Regions from separate parts of the Kitasatospora sp. NPDC093550 genome, predicted to be linked through region 1. Evidence: riboswitches for the same ligand, from Rfam matches in the RefSeq annotation. Region 1 holds a riboswitch; the other holds the start of a gene.

Region 1 (3,390 bases):
GCCTGCGCCGTCTGGCCGCGCCCGCCTTCACACCCCGGCGCGTCGATGCCGTCGCTGCACGGATCGGCCACCTCGCCGACACCGTGATCGGCGGCCTCACCGCCAAGCTGCGCCAAAAGGCCGACGCCGACCTCGTCGACGACTTCGCCTTCCCACTGCCCGTCCTGGTGATCAGCGACATCCTGGGCGTGCCCGAAGCGGACCGCCTCGACCTGCGCGCCTGGACCTACCGGGTGGGCTCACCCGCCGCGACCCTGCCCTCCGGCCAGGCCGCCCGCGCCTGGCAGAGCCTGCACGGCTACTTCACCCACCTCATCGCCCGCAAACGACGCCACCCCGGCGACGACCTGCTCAGCCTGCTCACCCACGACCGCACCCCCCAGGCGCCCGACGACGGCGAACTGCTCGCCATGGCCTTCCTCCTGCTGTTCGCCGGCTACGAGACGACCATGAACCTCCTCGCCTCGGCCACGCTGCTCCTGCTCACCCACTCCGAGGAACTCCTCGCCGCCCGCACCGCGGGCGACCCCGGCTGGAGCGCCGTGATCGAGGAGACACTGCGCCACGCCAGCCCCCTGGAGGGCGCGACCTGGCGAAGGACCACGGAGCCGGTGGACCTCGGCGGGACCGTCATCCCCGCCGGCGCCTCCGTCCTGGCGGTGCTGGCCGCCGCCAACCGCGACCCGCGCGTGTTCGCCGCCCCTCACACCTTCCGGCCCCGCCGCTACGCTCCGGGCAACCGGACGGCTCCTGCGCATCTGGCCTTCGGACACGGCCCCCACGTGTGCCTGGGCGCGCGCCTGGCCCGTCTGGAGGCCGGCATCGCCCTGCCGCGGCTCTTCGCCGCTCTGCCCTCCCTGCGCCTGGCCACCGCCCCCGCCGTCCTGCCGTGGCGGCCCGGCCTGCTCGTCCGTGGTCCCCTTACGCTCCCGGTGCGGCTCGCCTGACGCCCGGGACTCCCGCAGGGGAAGGCACCCGCACCCGCACGGCTTCCCATCGTCCCTGGGGCCCGCCCGGGCGGGCCCCAGGGGCTCCGCCGTGCCGGAGCCCCTGGGGGCCTCCGGCACGGCGGCTGGAGGGATCCTAGGCGGGCCGGGTGAGCTGCTCGAGGACCTCGACGGCCCGCTCGGCGTTCTCGTACGGCACGAACAGGTGGTCGTGGTGGAAGGCCGCGACCACGTTGCAGCTGATCCCCGCGTCGGCCAGCGCCCGCGAGACGGCTGCCGTGAGCCCCACCGCGGCGAGCGAGGAGTGGATGCGCAGGGTGATCCACCCGGCGACGTAGTCGTATGCCAGACCGCTGCGGTCCGCCTCCTCCTGGCGGGCGACGATCGTCAGCCCCTCGTCCTCCACGGCCGTCACCACCGGGACGACTCCCGCGGGCACGACGTGGTCGGCGACCGTGCTGAACACGTATGCGCCACTGTGCAGTTCAGGCCGCATGCCCCTCAGTAGGGCGTGCAGGTCGGTCTCTCCGGACATGGGTATTCTCCATCGGTTCGAGAAGGGTGTGACCGTGCGTTCGCGGGGCCGGACGCCGGCACGCGACGCGATCGGCCGCCACCGCAGCGGTGAGGGACAGGCGGACAGCCGCAGTCAGCGGCGATCGGGCCAGAGGTCCTGGCCGGCAGGCGCCGTTCCCGCAACGGGACGTGACGCGGCAGCCGCGGCAATCGTGAGGAAGGCCCGCCGTCCGTGAGGGGCGGCAGGGCGAAGCAGGGACATGAGGTGATGCGCGCCGTCTTCGCTCGGCCGGGTACGGCTGCGCGCTCGTCCGGGGCGGAGACACGATTGATCCGCCGCCGGGAGCCTACCCCCGGTGTGCCGTCCGAGCCTGTGCGAACGTCACGCGCTCGGGGAGCCGGGGGCGGTGCTCAGGTCGAGGTGCGGTAGGCGCGGGTGAAGCGTTCCAGTGGGTCGCCGTCGAGGTGCCAGGGCCACCGGGTCGCAAGGCCTTTGGTGGCGCGCACGACGGCTGCGGCCTCCTCAGCTCGGGCCGCTTTGACGAGCGCGTAGGCCAGAGTGTTGAGATCGGCCAGAGCGGCTGCGTGGGTGAGGAAGCCCTTCTGGGGCCAGAGCGCGGCTGACCGGGCGAGGGCCCGGGCGGCGGCCGGTTGGTTGAGGAGGTCGCGGCTGCTGAGCGCGGTGAGCCCCTCGGCGGCCAGGGCGCGCTGGTAGCGCTGGACCAGAACGGTCACCTCCAGACCGGTGGTGGGCGCCCCGGCGGGCATGGCCGCGCGCATCTCGTCGAGAAGGTCCATCATCCGGGCGGTCGATCCGCACTCCTGCGGTGACGAGTAGGCCAGGATCTGGAGGTGGGCTTCGCGGTTCCACGGATCCCTCGCCCTGATCTCGCGCCACACGACGTCCACCTCCCGGGGAGGGCGGCGCTCCAGCCGCAGGACGCCGAGCAGCAGGACCCAGGGCAGGGGGTCCTCAGGGAGGAGTTCGGCCGCGCGGCGGCCCAGTGCGCGGATGCCGGTGCTGTCGGTGAACGAGGGGGCCGCCTGCAGGGTGACGAGATCCGACCAGCCCTGCAGGAGCAGCGCTCCCGGGTCGTCGGGCCGGTACCGCATCCAGGTCCTCGTGGCGCCCTGGCCCAGGGTTTCGGCCAGGACCTTGATGCGGTGCATCTTGCGGTCCCAGTCCTGGCGGGCGCCGTGGATCACGTGCTCCAGGAGGGGCACCACGAGATCGTGCTGGGTGCGGGCCTGCACACCGGACAGCCGCTGCAGGACGACTCCGAGGGCTCTGTCGTCGAGCTCGGGCGCCAGCCGAGGCCTCACCCGGGATGTGAACAGGGGCATGGGTGGGTCGCCTTCTTCCTTCTTCCTTGCAGTCCTGGGACAGGCAGGGCCTCGAATGAGCTGCCGGTTCGACCGCCGGCACCGGGGCGGTGGAGGAGAGGTCCTGGACCGCCCTGATGGGCGAGCCGGTGCTTGGTGTGCCCGGATCGGGCAGTGCCGGATCGGCTTTCGCCTGCTTCTCGGCCGGTGCGTGGGCCTCGCCGCCGAGTGAGGGCGACCACGGCGTGTTTGCGGTATCCGTACCGGCCGGCGCCTTACCCGGCGGTCAACCGGGGGGCTTTGCGGATGTGTTGCCTCCACACGCCCAGGGGGAGGCCGAGAAGGATGATGGCGACCGGCAGCAGGGTGCGGAAGCGGCCGTTGGAGGCGTCGAAGGCGAAACTCGGGGTGCTGGTCCAGTTGAGATAGGCCAGGTAGACGCCGAGCGCTGCGAGGACGAGCCCTGACAGCAGCGGTACGGCGACCGAGCCCAGCAGCGTGCGCAGGTCCCGTCGCCCGGCGCGCGCGAAGAGGACGGCGCACGCGATCCCGGTCAGCGCGTAGTAACCGGAAATCAGGATGCCCACGGCTGTCACCGCACCGA
Region 2 (3,390 bases), on a different contig from region 1:
CGACCGTCCGGGTCAGCGGCGACCACGCCACCGTGATCTGCGCGGCGGTCGACGCCGGGCAGGGCTTCGCCACGCTGGCCCGGCAGATCGTGCAGACCGTGCTGGGCGTCAGCGAGGTCTACATCGCGCCGGCCGACAGCGACCAGTCGATCGCCGGGCCCTCCGCCCGCGGCCGGCACACCTGGGTCTCCGGCGGCGCCGTCGAGCGGGCCGCGCTGATGGTCCGCCACCAGCTGCTGCAGCCGATCGCGGCGAACTTCGGGATGTCCTCGGAGCTGCTGCAGATCGCCGACGGCAAGATCACCTCGTACGACGGGGTGCTCGGCATGCCGGTGGCGGAGGCGCTGGAGGGCAAGGAGCTCTGGGCCACCGCGCAGTGCCGCCCGCACCCCACCGAGCCGCTGGACGACGCCGGGCACGGTGACGCCTTCGTCTCGATCTCGTTCTGCGCGATGCGCGCGGTGGTGGACGTGGACATCGAGCTGGGCGCCGTGCGGGTGGTCGAGATGACGGTCGCCCAGGACGTCGGCCGGGCGCTGAACCCGCGGCAGATCGAGGACCGGATCGAGGCGGGCGTGGCCCAGGGCGTCGGCCTGGCGCTGCTGGAGGACCTGCGCACCGAGGGCGGCGTGCTCCAGAACCCCTCGCTGACCGGCTACCGGCTGCCCACCGCGCTGGACACCCCGGAGGTGCGGATCGCCGCGCTGCTGGAGGAGCGCGACGTGGTCGCGCCGTTCGGTGCCAAGGCGGTCGGCGCCGCGCCCGCGGTGGTCGCCCCGGCGGCCGTCGCCGCGGCCGTCCGCGCCGCCACCGGTCTGCCGGTCGGTCGGCTGCCGATCCGGGCGGAGGACGCCGTCACGGCCTGAGCGGGGAAATGCGAAAAGGGAATTGCCGGTCGACTTCCGAGTCGACCGGCAATTCCCTTTCTCCGAGGCCGTGGCGGGAATTGAACCCGCGTGCACCGCTTTGCAGACGGTCCCCTGAGCCACTCGGGCACACGGCCAGTGAATTCATGGTGGCGGATCCCGGGGGGAGGGGTCAATGACGTTGTGTAAATTCTGTATGGCAATGTGTGCTACGGTCGAAGAGCGGTGGCGGCATTCTCGCCACCCCGGACGAGCGCGTCGTACCCGGTCACGACAAGACGGCGCAGTTCAGCGGCGATCCGGCCGCTGTGGACTGCGGAGGTACGTCGTCATGGCCTGGCTCGTTCTGATCGTCTCGGGTCTCCTGGAAACCGTCTGGGCGGTCGCCCTGGAATCGTCCAAGGGCTTCTCCCGCCTCGTTCCCACCCTCGTCTTCGGCGTCGCGCTGCTGTTCAGCATGGGCGGTCTGGCGTACGCGATGCGCACCATTCCGATCGGCACCGGGTACGCGGTCTGGGTCGGCATCGGCGCGGTCGGCACCGCGCTCTACGGCATGGCCGTCCTGGGCGACGCGGTGACCGTGGCGCGGATCGCCTGCCTGCTGCTGATCGTCTCCGGCGTGGTGGGCCTGAAGGTGCTGCACTGAGGCCTGGGCCTGGGCCTAGGCCTCCGGACGGAGCCGATCAGCGACTCCGGTCAGGGGTCATCGCGGCGGACGGCTCTTACGATGTCATCCATGACCACAGCCTCCCCCACCTCGGTCGACTCCGTACCGATACCCCTGGACGACGACCCCGGCGGCGGGGTGCTCGGCGGCCGCTACCGCGCGCTGACGCTGGGGATCGTCTCGGTGGTCCTGGTGATCGCCTTCGAGGCGACGGCCGTCAACACCGCGATGCCGACGGCGGCCCGCCAGCTGGACGGCCTCGGGCTGTACGCCTTCGCCTTCTCCGGCTACTTCACCACCACGCTGTTCGCCCTGGTCGTCTCCGGCCAGTGGTGCGACCGGCGCGGGCCGCTGCGACCGCTGTTCACCGGCATCGCGGTGTTCGGCCTCGGCCTGCTGGTGGCCGGGACGGCGCCCGGGATGTGGGTGTTCGTGGCCGGGCGGGCGATCCAGGGGCTGGGTGGCGGGCTGGTGATCGTCGCGCTCTACGTGGTGGTCGGCCGGGCCTATCCGGAGCGGCTGCGGCCGGCGGTGTTCGCGGCGTTCTCCTCGGCCTGGGTGCTGCCGTCGATCGTCGGCCCGCTGGTCGCCGGGGCGGTCACCCAGCACCTCGGCTGGCGCTGGGTGTTCCTGTCCGTCCCGGTGCTGATCCTGCTGCCGCTGGCGGTGATGGGCCCGGCGCTGGCCCGGTCCGAGCGGGAGCACCCGGCGCCCAGGGGCGCGGACTTCGACCGTCGGCGCACCCGGCTGGCCGCGATGGCCGCGGTCGGCGCCGGGCTGCTGCAGTACGCGGGCCAGCGCCGCGACCTGATCGGGCTGCTCCCCGGGGTGGTCGGTGCGGCGCTGCTGGTGCCGGCCGTCCTCGGGCTGTTGCCGGAGCGGACCCTGCGGGCCGGGCGGGGGCTGCCGACGGTGATCCTGCTGCGCGGGGTGGCGGCGGGGGCGTTCTTCTCCGCCGAGGCCTTCGTCCCGCTGATGATGACCAGCCAGCGCGGCCTCTCGCCGACGCTGGCCGGGCTCACCCTGACCAGCGGCGGGCTCACCTGGGCGCTGGGCTCCTGGCTGCAGGGCCGGCCGGGGGCCGAGCGCTACCGCGCGGCGATGATCCGGGGCGGCTTGGTGCTGAGCGCGGTGGCGATCGGCGGCGCCGCGCTGGTGCTGGTCCCCGCGGTGCCGGCCTGGGTGGCCGCGGTGGCCTGGGGCGTCGGCGGCCTCGGACTGGGACTGGCCATTTCGAGCATCAGCGTGCTGATGATGAAGCTCTCCCCGCCACAGGACGCCGGCGCCAACTCGGCCGCGCTGCAGATGAGCGACGCGCTGGGCACCGTGCTGATGACCGGCCTGGCCGGGGTCCTGTTCGTGGCGCTGGGCGGCGGTTCGATGGCCGCCGCCCACGCCGCGGGCGAGGGCGGGGGTTCGCCCGGGGCCTTCGCGGTGGTTTTCCTGACCGGTGCCGGGGTGGCCCTGCTGGGAGCGCTGCTCTCCGGCCGGGTCCGCGGCCGGGCCTGACGGTCAGCCGGCGGTGGCGGTGGCGGTGGCGGTGGCGGTGGCGGCGGGCACCGGCGGCGCCGCCGGGGTGCCGAGGAAGGACTCCCAGCCGCCCGCCGGGGACTGGCCCGGGGCCAGGGTCTGCAGCTTGCGCAGCACCGCCGGGTCCTGGGCGTCCAGCCAGTCCACCAGCTGGCGGAAGGAGACCAGCCGGACCTCGGGCTTGCCGGCGATGGCCTTGAGGGCGTCCTCGACGGCGTTCATGTAGATGCCGCCGTTCCACTCCTCGAAGTGGTTGCCGATGATGTACGGCGCCCGGTTGCCGTGGTAGGCGCGGTCGAAGCCCATCAGGTAGGCGTCGCGGGCCTG

What was found. A riboswitch is a leader RNA that binds a small molecule or an ion and turns the genes downstream of it on or off. The one in region 1 is predicted to bind guanidine.
Region 2: it holds a riboswitch for guanidine, as region 1 does, so the genes downstream of both, ACIRD3_RS22770 (DMT family transporter) here and ACIRD3_RS07300 (ACT domain-containing protein) in region 1, are expected to answer to the same signal.

Annotation. Positions count from the first base shown of each region.
Region 1 covers NZ_JBIWJF010000003.1:436,485-439,874, reverse strand. Annotated here, with positions in the region: gene ACIRD3_RS07305 (cytochrome P450) at 1-947, shown strand, start outside; gene ACIRD3_RS07300 (ACT domain-containing protein) at 1,084-1,482, opposite strand; guanidine-III (ykkC-III) riboswitch at 1,733-1,804, opposite strand; gene ACIRD3_RS07295 (hypothetical protein) at 1,875-2,807, opposite strand; gene ACIRD3_RS07290 (APC family permease) at 3,062-3,390, opposite strand, start outside.
Region 2 covers NZ_JBIWJF010000014.1:57,294-60,683, forward strand. Annotated here, with positions in the region: gene ACIRD3_RS22760 (xanthine dehydrogenase family protein molybdopterin-binding subunit) at 1-866, shown strand, start outside; tRNA gene ACIRD3_RS22765 (tRNA-Cys) at 932-1,003, opposite strand; guanidine-III (ykkC-III) riboswitch at 1,089-1,154, shown strand; gene ACIRD3_RS22770 (DMT family transporter) at 1,198-1,512, shown strand; gene ACIRD3_RS22775 (MFS transporter) at 1,603-3,042, shown strand; gene ACIRD3_RS22780 (hypothetical protein) at 3,046-3,390, opposite strand, start outside.